3 regions of the Paenibacillus sp. FSL E2-0178 genome follow, and region 1 is predicted to be linked to each of the others. Evidence: a T-box and tRNA genes for the amino acid it is inferred to sense, from the RefSeq annotation. Region 1 holds a T-box; the other regions hold tRNA genes.
What was found. A T-box is a leader RNA that pairs with one kind of tRNA and senses whether it is charged. The one in region 1 lies ahead of metG (methionine--tRNA ligase), so its partner is inferred to be a tRNA-Met.

Region 1 (3,252 bases):
CACCGATCACATCATATTCATCAATCTCCTCTTCGGCCGGTACCTTCTGTTCCTCCACAAATACCTTATTGCGGATCGCAAGCGCCATCTGGAGCTGCTCCTCTGTAGTGACATGTACGATTTCCACTGCCATTCTCCTCTAGCCCCTCTCTGTAGGTCCAATCAACATTGAGCCATTATACAGAATTTTTAATATCCTGTATAGAGCCTCAGGTCTTCAGGGATAGGGAAGACGGATAAGCCGCGTCCTCCGGACTATTGAATGGAATACACCTCTTCCGGAATCGAACGGTCGTACACATCCTGCATAACCGGTGATATTAGACCATCCGGTGTATCCAGTCTGCCATCCAGCCCGCTCATCTTATGAACCCCCGTATATCCGGGAGCCTCACCGCCAGCCGCACATCCGGCCGTCCCCAGCATCACACACACTCCAATGATCCCGCACCACACGAATGACTTGCGCATAGTTGTACCCCCCCTGTTCTTCTTAATTCTATACAGCTTTGACGAATCAGGGGCTTCATAAACGAATCCTTACAGATTTACATTGCCAACGATATGCACAAGGTACATCATGACGCCGAGAAAGCCTGCGAGTACAAAATAAGCAATACCATATCTCCAGCGTGACGCGGCCGGCACATCATAATATTTATCATTATCAAACACTGTAAAACTGACCTCACACTGCATCTTCAGCTGCAGCTTAGTATCTACATACAGCTGGTCGAGCTGCACGATCCGGACTTTGCTGATAATAGACTGTACTGGCATAGTCGTTGTACCGTAGTAGTCCAGATTGTCCCAGCGGACACCAAGATATTGCTGGCGGTTCAAATCACTGTAGGTGGTAAAAGGCAGTTCCCTTTTGTGCTCAGGTCCGGGAATCAGATACCCTTGATCCTGCAAATCTTCAATCGGTATCAGGAAGCTCTTCAATACGGCATGCATCTGATTCTTCGTGCGCCGGCTGATATATTTCTTGTACATGTCATAGGCAAATAACAGCCAGATAATACCGAACAGAATAGATTTCAGATAGATGATCACTGCCAGACCTCCAACCAGACCCACCAGCCATAACCACCGGGTAACCGCAGTGGCAATTCTTCCCCCATCCAGCGGATGAATCGGCAGCAGGTTGATCAGGTTAATAAAAAATCCGACATAAGCCAGTGAATACAGCAGCGGGCTGTGATAATAATAAGCTGCCCCGAATACTGCGGCCGCGCCAATGCTCCCCAGAATGGGGCCTCCAAAAGCAACGTAGGCTTCCTCTCTGGCATCCAGCGGTTGTTTTTTCATCGTAATGAGTGCTCCCATAAAAGGAACAAACAGCGGTGCGCTCACCGGCAGTCCGATCCGTTTGGCTGCTATAACATGGCCGATCTCATGAACGAATAATAAGGCAACGAAGCCCACTGCAAATTGCCATGGTGAGATCAGTGCATAGGCCCAGATGGATACCGCCATAGAAATTAACGGACCCGCTATCTTCCCCAGCTTAAGCAGAGACAGAATAGTTTTGCCCTTCAGCAGCAGCAGGACCCCTACGCTACCAAGCCACCCCATTATGCCTGAGCTTTTCTTTTCCTGCTTTTTTTCCGGCAAAAGTCTCATTCTCCTTTATCTCTATATCCGGTGTTGACATAAGCCATCACCTGCATATATGATATCCAGTAATTAGCATAACCACAATAGCTATGAAGAGAAAGAGTACCTTGGCAATTCTTTCACAGAGAGCTCCGGCCGCTGAAAAGGAGCAAAGAAAACCCACGGGAATATGGTCTCAGAGCTGCGCATCGAAGCCCGCATAACGGGAAGTAGGCTGCGCCGGAACCCGCATCCGTTACCATGCTAGGGTATACCCGCAAGCTTATGCGGACGTACCTGAAGAGGTGGATGCCGCAAGGCATTGATGAATTTGGGTGGTAACACGTGAGCACAGGCTCTCGTCCCTTTGGGGATGAGGGTCTTTTTTGTGCGCTTAGAAACCTAAACATGTTCTCAGAAACGGGTTTTGCCCGAAGCCGTTTCAAGGAAACATCTGTCAACAAAACTTATAGGAGGACAATGACATGACAAACATTTTTATCGGAGGGGCTTGGCCGTATGCCAATGGTTCCCTGCATCTGGGCAGGCTTGCAAGTCTTCTGCCGGGAGATATCCTGGCCCGCTATCACCGTGCCAATGGAGACGCTGTACTCTATGTCTCCGGCAGTGACTGCCACGGCACTCCAGTTGCTGTACAGGCAGCGCAGGAAGGTGTATCCCCTGGTGAATTCGCCAGCAGATATCATCAGGAATTCACAGATTGCTTCCGCACACTAGGATTCACCTATGACTTATACACCCGGACCGATCAGGAGCATCACCACAGTGTGGTGCAGGAGCTGTTCCTTAAGCTGCTGGATAACGGCCATCTGTACCAGAAGTCAACGCTCCAATGCTACTGTGAGCAGGATCAGCGCTACTTGCCGGACCGCTATGTAGAGGGAATCTGCCCGGTCTGCGGACAGCAGGCCCGGGGTGACCAATGTGATTACTGTTCTACGATACTCGACCCGGTTGACCTGCTGGAGCGTACCTGCAAAATCTGCGGAACCCCGCCGGTGCTGCGTTCCACCCTGCATTATTATTTGTCACTATCCAGCTTCCAAAGCGCACTCTCGGAATACGTAGATTCTGCGCAAGGCTGGAGAGACAATGCTGTGCGTTTAACCCGCAGATATCTGCTGGAAGGACTGCAGGACCGCGCTGCAACGCGGGATCTGGACTGGGGGGTGGATGTTCCCGTCGATGGCTTCACGGACAAAAAAATCTATGTGTGGATCGAAGCCGTGAGCGGCTATCTGTCCGCCAGCAAGCAGTGGGCTGCCGGGACCGGCAACGGCTGGGAGGATTTCTGGCTGGAATCCACTGAGGACAAGGACGCCGGGAGCCCTCCCATTACCGCCTATTATGTGCACGGCAAGGATAATGTACCTTTTCACAGCCTGATCTGGCCGGCTCTGCTGCTGGGTGCTGGAGACCTTCATCTGCCGGACCGCATCTTCTCCTGTGAATACATGACTCTCGAAGGGGAGAAATTCTCCACAAGCCGTAACTGGGCCGTCTGGGTGCCGGATATTCTCAGCCGCTACAATCCGGATTCCATCCGGTATTTCCTGACAGCGAACGGCCCCGAGAAACGGGATGCCGACTTCTCCTGGAGAGAATTCATCTACTGCCATAACAGCGAGCTGC
Region 2 (3,252 bases), 3.8 Mb from region 1:
TCTGCGGAGGCGCCGTTGGGATACCACCCTGATCGTATCTAGGTTCTAACCTAGTGCCCTAATCGGGTACGGGGACCGTGTCAGGCGGGCAGTTTGACTGGGGCGGTCGCCTCCTAAAGAGTAACGGAGGCGTTCAAAGGTTCCCTCAGAATGGTTGGAAATCATTCGAAGAGTGCAAAGGCATAAGGGAGCTTGACTGCGAGACCAACAAGTCGAGCAGGGACGAAAGTCGGACTTAGTGATCCGGTGGTACCGCATGGAAGGGCCATCGCTCAACGGATAAAAGCTACCCTGGGGATAACAGGCTTATCTCCCCCAAGAGTCCACATCGACGGGGAGGTTTGGCACCTCGATGTCGGCTCATCGCATCCTGGGGCTGAAGTAGGTCCCAAGGGTTGGGCTGTTCGCCCATTAAAGCGGTACGCGAGCTGGGTTCAGAACGTCGTGAGACAGTTCGGTCCCTATCTGTCGTGGGCGCAGGAAATTTGAGAGGAGCTGTCCTTAGTACGAGAGGACCGGGATGGACGTACCGCTGGTGCATCAGTTGTTCCGCCAGGAGCATGGCTGAGTAGCTACGTACGGACGGGATAAGCGCTGAAAGCATCTAAGCGTGAAGCCCCCCTCAAGATGAGATTTCCCAATTAGTAAGACCCCTTGAAGACGACGAGGTAGATAGGTTGGAGGTGGAAGTGCAGCAATGCATGGAGCTGACCAATACTAATCGGTCGAGGGCTTATCCAAATTTCGAAGAACGCAGATTCGTTTCGGATTCAGTTTTCAGGCGATCAAGCCTGATATGTATATTCCCTGATAGCTCAGTTGGTAGAGCACTCGACTGTTAATCGAGTTGTCACAGGTTCGAGTCCTGTTCGGGGAGCCATATGGAGAGGTGTCCGAGTTTGGCCGAAGGAGCACGATTGGAAATCGTGTAGGCGCCACAAGCGTCTCGAGGGTTCGAATCCCTCTCTCTCCGTAGCTTTACTTCCCTGTATAGGGATGAGAAAACAATTTTAAACAGCATGGCTCGTTGGTCAAGGGGTTAAGACACCTCCCTTTCACGGAGGTAACATGGGTTCGAATCCCATACGAGTCATATATGGAGGCTTAGCTCAGCTGGGAGAGCATCTGCCTTACAAGCAGAGGGTCGGGGGTTCGAACCCCTCAGCCTCCACCATCTATCTTTAACAGAATAGATCTTTAACATTGACGCGGGGTGGAGCAGCCCGGTAGCTCGTCGGGCTCATAACCCGAAGGCCGCAGGTTCAAATCCTGCCCCCGCAACCAATTTGGAACCGTGGTGTAGTTGGCCTAACATGCCTGCCTGTCACGCAGGAGATCGCGGGTTCGAATCCCGTCGGTTCCGCCATCTTTATGAAGAAATGTTCGGCTCGGTAGCTCAGTCGGTAGAGCAAAGGACTGAAAATCCTTGTGTCGGGGGTTCGATTCCCTCCCGCGCCACCATATTTTTTACAACTTAATATGCCGGTGTAGCTCAATTGGTAGAGCAACTGACTTGTAATCAGTAGGTTGGGGGTTCAAGTCCTCTCGCCGGCACCATCCTCGGAGGCTTAGCGAAGTGGCCAAACGCATCAGACTGTAAATCTGCTCACGTACGTGTTCGGTGGTTCGAATCCATCAGCCTCCACCATTTTTAGGGGCATAGTTTAAAGGTAGAACAACGGTCTCCAAAACCGTTGGTGTGGGTTCAATTCCTGCTGCCCCTGCCAAGTAATATCCTATAAAATTTAATATGGCGATCGTGGCGAAGTGGTTAACGCACCGGATTGTGGTTCCGGCATTCGTGGGTTCGAGACCCATCGGTCGCCCCATTTATTTTATAAGAGTTATAAGGCATTGCAATTAAATAAGCTTTATATGGCGACTGTGGCGAAGGGGTTAACGCACCGGATTGTGGTTCCGGCATTCGTGGGTTCGAGACCCATCAGTCGCCCCATTTTATTAAATCAAATGTTGGGGATTAGCCAAGCGGTAAGGCAACGGACTTTGACTCCGTCATTCATAGGTTCGATTCCTATATCCCCAGCCATTATATGCGGACGTGGCTCAGCGGTAGAGCATCGCCTTGCCAAGGCGAGGGTCGCGGGTTCGATTCCCGTCGTCCGCTCCATTTTTTTGGTGCCATAGCCAAGTGGTAAGGCAAAGCTCTGCAAAAGCTTTATCCCCAGTTCAAATCTGGGTGGCACCTCCATTATCTTTTAGAACTAATTCTATGTATATGCCGGCGTGGCGGAATGGCAGACGCGCTCGACTCAAAATCGAGTGGGAAACCGTGGAGGTTCGAGTCCTCTCGCCGGTATAATTTACGAAACTAATCCCTTGGGAGTCTGACTCCTGAGGGATTTTTATATTTATACTCCATCTCAAATTAAGGATAAAACCCGCAACGAGCTTAGATCCTCAAATTCGTTGCGGGTTTTAATATGTTTTATATGTTGATGCTAAGACCCACTTAAGGAAGCACATTCCCGGCTGCGCGGTAGATCTCGTACCATTCCTGGCGGCTAAGCGTAATATCCGAAGCTTTGGCGATATCCAGCAGACGCTTAGTGTTGGTGGTACCGACCACCGGCTGCATTTTGGCCGGATGTCTCAGCAGCCAGGCAATGGCGATGGCCGTATCTGCTACCCCTTTTTCCGCAGCCAGACGGTTAATGACTTCATTCACCTCCGGGAACTTCTCATGGCCGAGGAATACGCCTTCAAAGAAACCGTATTGGAACGGTGACCAAGGCTGGATCGTCATATCATGCAGGCGGCTATACTCCAGGATGCCTCCATCATGGACAACTGATCCGGAATTTGTCATATTGACGTTGATTCCGGAATCGATCATGCCGGTGACCATTACGCTGAGCTGAAGCTGGTTGAACAGCAGGGGCTGTTTGACGTTCTTTTTCAGCAATTCAATCTGCAGGGGATTCTGGTTGCTGACGCCGAAGTGTTTAACCAGACCTCTGCTCTCCAGCTGATCAAAGGCTTCTGCTACTTCTTCAGGCTCCATAAGGGTGTCCGGGCGGTGCAGCAGCAGAACATCGACATAATCGGTCTTCAGGCGCTTCAGGCTGTTCTCTACCGAGCTTACAATATGCTCTTTGGAGAAGTCGAAGAAGCCATTACGGATCCCGCATTTGGTCTGGATCAGCAGTTGATCCCGCATGCCCGGACTTGCAGCCAGCACATCGCCGAACACCTCCTCAGCTTTACCGGCAGCATAAATGTCAGCGTGGTCAA
Region 3 (3,252 bases), 2.5 Mb from region 1:
CAGATGTGTGCCCATGACTTTGTCAAAGGCAGATAGAAAACCTGGGGGGATTTTGCCGGGTGCCAGCACGGAGGGCAGCAGAGAGAAGGCCATTGCCTCCTGCTCGGAGAAATCCAGCGGGTATAAGAAGAATTTCCCCATAAACTTATAACCCGTTCCTCTCCCCTCGTTCATCACCGGTGCAAAATGACTGATTACATCCAGGTCCCTGTAAATCGTTCTAATATTCACCTCGCACCGGAATGCCAAATCCGCAGCCGTAATCCCGGGATTCGACTGGATGGCGTTAATGATCTTGAAAATCCGTATTACTTTGTCTGTCATAATAAATGCTCCTCAACTTCCAAGTAAATAGTGCCTGTACTTCCATAGTTCTAATATAACAGGTCTATATAAACATGGCTGTCTGCATAATATAGCATTATCAGCGCATAGAGCGGTCACCAGCATACACTGTGCATTTTTAATAAGCCAATACTTCCGCCCCATGTAGAAAAAAACAAAAAAAACCCTTGAATAACAAGGGTTTCTATAACTATTATTTAAGCGGGTGATGGGAATCGAACCCACGCTATCAGCTTGGAAGGCTGAAGTTCTACCATTGAACTACACCCGCAAAGGTGAAATATCGGGATGACACGATTTGAACATGCGACCCCCTGGTCCCAAACCAGGTGCTCTACCAAGCTGAGCTACATCCCGTTAATATAAAAGCTATACTGCAAAGTAATAATGCGCGCCCTGAGAGATACAGATGCTACGCATCCGATTGCGAAGTTGTGCTATCGAAGCTTATGCTCCAACGAACTCGTTCGAATCCTGAGGACACTTTGATGATTCAATGAAGTTATAAATGGCGCGCCCTGAGAGATTCGAACTCCCGGCCTTTTGATTCGTAGTCAAACGCTCTATCCAGCTGAGCTAAGGGCGCAAAATCTATATGGAGCGGACGACGGGAATCGAACCCGCGACCCTCGCCTTGGCAAGGCGATGCTCTACCGCTGAGCCACGTCCGCAAAAACATGGTGCGCGTGAAGGGACTTGAACCCCCACGTCGTGAAACGCCAGATCCTAAGTCTGGTGCGTCTGCCATTCCGCCACACGCGCACACTTTATAAGAAAATGGTGAGCCATGAAGGACTCGAACCTTCGACACCCTGATTAAAAGTCAGGTGCTCTACCAACTGAGCTAATGGCTCTCATAAGAGAAGCATTCATAAATGAAATGGCTGGGGATATAGGAATCGAACCTATGAATGACGGAGTCAAAGTCCGTTGCCTTACCGCTTGGCTAATCCCCAATATTAATAATTAGCAAACACTACGGAATCGGGTGGATACTCTATACTTCGAGATATAGGATGCTCAATCCCTGATACCTTCATACTTTAACACTTTAAAAAATGGCGGAACCGACGGGATTCGAACCCGCGATCTCCTGCGTGACAGGCAGGCATGTTAGGCCAACTACACCACGGTTCCAAATTGGTTGCGGGGGCAGGATTTGAACCTGCGGCCTTCGGGTTATGAGCCCGACGAGCTACCGGGCTGCTCCACCCCGCGTCAATGTTAAAGATCTATTCTGTTAAAGATAGATGGTGGAGGCTGAGGGGTTCGAACCCCCGACCCTCTGCTTGTAAGGCAGATGCTCTCCCAGCTGAGCTAAGCCTCCATATATGACTCGTATGGGATTCGAACCCATGTTACCTCCGTGAAAGGGAGGTGTCTTAACCCCTTGACCAACGAGCCATGCTGTTTAATTACTTGTAAGGTAATGCTACGGAGAGAGAGGGATACTCTTCACTTCGTTACGAGATTGCGAAGCTGTGCTAACGAAGCCTATGCTCCAACGAACCACTGAGGGTTCTCATCCCTTTACAGGGAAGGTATTGCTACGGAGAGAGAGGGATTCGAACCCTCGAGACGCTTGTGGCGCCTACACGATTTCCAATCGTGCTCCTTCGGCCAAACTCGGACACCTCTCCAGATGGCTCCCCGAACAGGACTCGAACCTGTGACAACTCGATTAACAGTCGAGTGCTCTACCAACTGAGCTATCAGGGAATATGGTGGGCCTTAGTGGACTCGAACCACTGACCTCACCCTTATCAGAGGTGCGCTCTAACCAGCTGAGCTAAAGGCCCGTTCTCATACCACTATGCAACTAATAAGGGCAAAAAAAATACCACAGTGTGTGTGGATTGTCCGCTTGGCGGCGTCCTACTCTCCCAGGACCCTTCGGTCCAAGTACCATCGGCGCTGGAGGGCTTAACGGTCGTGTTCGGGATGGGTACGCGTGGAACCCCTCCGCTATCGCCACCAAACGGGCATTTACAGCGTAAATGCTTCAGGAATTTGATTCCTGAAAACTGAATCCGAAACGAAATTTGCGTTTGCCCTTCTTACGGGGCCCCCGGAAAGTATTCGGAATTGGCTTCGTCAGCCTCATCTTCACTTTTTGGGGTAGCTTTTGGATAAGCCCTCGACCGATTAGTATTGGTCAGCTCCATGCATTGCTGCACTTCCACCTCCAACCTATCTACCTCGTCGTCTTCAAGGGGTCTTACTAATTGGGAAATCTCATCTTGAGGGGGGCTTCACGCTTAGATGCTTTCAGCGCTTATCCCGTCCGTACGTAGCTACTCAGCCATGCTCCTGGCGGAACAACTGATGCACCAGCGGTACGTCCATCCCGGTCCTCTCGTACTAAGGACAGCTCCTCTCAAATTTCCTGCGCCCACGACAGATAGGGACCGAACTGTCTCACGACGTTCTGAACCCAGCTCGCGTACCGCTTTAATGGGCGAACAGCCCAACCCTTGGGACCTACTTCAGCCCCAGGATGCGATGAGCCGACATCGAGGTGCCAAACCTCCCCGTCGATGTGGACTCTTGGGGGAGATAAGCCTGTTATCCCCAGGGTAGCTTTTATCCGTTGAGCGATGGCCCTTCCATGCGGTACCACCGGATCACTAAGTCCGACTTTCGTCCCTGCTCGACTTGTTGGTCTCGCAGTCAAGCTCCCTTATGCCTTTGCACTCTTCGAATGATTTCCAACCATTCTGAGGGAACCTTTGAACGCCTCCGTTACTCTTTAGGAGGCGACCGCCCCAGTCAAACTGCCCGCCTGACACGGTCCCCGTACCCGATTAGGGTACTAGGTTAGAACCTAGATACGATCAGGGTGGTATCCCAACGGCGCCTCCGCAGAAGCTTGCGCTCCTGCCTCTACGGCTCCCACCTATCCTGTAC

Region 2: it has a tRNA-Met gene. The T-box ahead of metG (methionine--tRNA ligase) is inferred to sense a tRNA for this amino acid. The anticodon was not compared.
Region 3: it has a tRNA-Met gene. The T-box ahead of metG (methionine--tRNA ligase) is inferred to sense a tRNA for this amino acid. The anticodon was not compared.

The regions. Positions count from the first base shown of each region.
Region 1 is NZ_CP151953.1:1,245,607-1,248,858, forward strand. Features, by position in the region: gene MHI42_RS05580 (GNAT family N-acetyltransferase) at 1-133, opposite strand, end outside; gene MHI42_RS05585 (hypothetical protein) at 256-471, opposite strand; gene MHI42_RS05590 (site-2 protease family protein) at 541-1,578, opposite strand; T-box leader at 1,701-1,969, shown strand; gene metG (methionine--tRNA ligase) at 2,085-3,252, shown strand, end outside.
Region 2 is NZ_CP151953.1:5,749,387-5,752,638, forward strand. Features, by position in the region: rRNA gene MHI42_RS25130 (23S ribosomal RNA) at 1-741, shown strand, start outside; tRNA gene MHI42_RS25135 (tRNA-Asn) at 805-880, shown strand; tRNA gene MHI42_RS25140 (tRNA-Ser) at 884-973, shown strand; tRNA gene MHI42_RS25145 (tRNA-Glu) at 1,022-1,093, shown strand; tRNA gene MHI42_RS25150 (tRNA-Val) at 1,099-1,174, shown strand; tRNA gene MHI42_RS25155 (tRNA-Met) at 1,208-1,284, shown strand; tRNA gene MHI42_RS25160 (tRNA-Asp) at 1,289-1,366, shown strand; tRNA gene MHI42_RS25165 (tRNA-Phe) at 1,386-1,461, shown strand; tRNA gene MHI42_RS25170 (tRNA-Thr) at 1,482-1,557, shown strand; tRNA gene MHI42_RS25175 (tRNA-Tyr) at 1,563-1,648, shown strand; tRNA gene MHI42_RS25180 (tRNA-Trp) at 1,654-1,727, shown strand; tRNA gene MHI42_RS25185 (tRNA-His) at 1,754-1,829, shown strand; tRNA gene MHI42_RS25190 (tRNA-His) at 1,879-1,954, shown strand; tRNA gene MHI42_RS25195 (tRNA-Gln) at 1,973-2,047, shown strand; tRNA gene MHI42_RS25200 (tRNA-Gly) at 2,054-2,128, shown strand; tRNA gene MHI42_RS25205 (tRNA-Cys) at 2,136-2,209, shown strand; tRNA gene MHI42_RS25210 (tRNA-Leu) at 2,239-2,317, shown strand; gene MHI42_RS25215 (aldo/keto reductase) at 2,471-3,252, opposite strand, start outside.
Region 3 is NZ_CP151953.1:3,730,704-3,733,955, forward strand. Features, by position in the region: gene MHI42_RS16220 (WYL domain-containing protein) at 1-324, opposite strand, end outside; tRNA gene MHI42_RS16225 (tRNA-Gly) at 546-616, opposite strand; tRNA gene MHI42_RS16230 (tRNA-Pro) at 629-702, opposite strand; tRNA gene MHI42_RS16235 (tRNA-Arg) at 855-931, opposite strand; tRNA gene MHI42_RS16240 (tRNA-Gly) at 942-1,016, opposite strand; tRNA gene MHI42_RS16245 (tRNA-Leu) at 1,024-1,107, opposite strand; tRNA gene MHI42_RS16250 (tRNA-Lys) at 1,124-1,199, opposite strand; tRNA gene MHI42_RS16255 (tRNA-Gln) at 1,227-1,301, opposite strand; tRNA gene MHI42_RS16260 (tRNA-Asp) at 1,405-1,482, opposite strand; tRNA gene MHI42_RS16265 (tRNA-Met) at 1,487-1,563, opposite strand; tRNA gene MHI42_RS16270 (tRNA-Val) at 1,597-1,672, opposite strand; tRNA gene MHI42_RS16275 (tRNA-Glu) at 1,678-1,749, opposite strand; tRNA gene MHI42_RS16280 (tRNA-Ser) at 1,896-1,985, opposite strand; tRNA gene MHI42_RS16285 (tRNA-Asn) at 1,989-2,064, opposite strand; tRNA gene MHI42_RS16290 (tRNA-Ile) at 2,068-2,144, opposite strand; rRNA gene rrf (5S ribosomal RNA) at 2,208-2,324, opposite strand; rRNA gene MHI42_RS16300 (23S ribosomal RNA) at 2,471-3,252, opposite strand, start outside.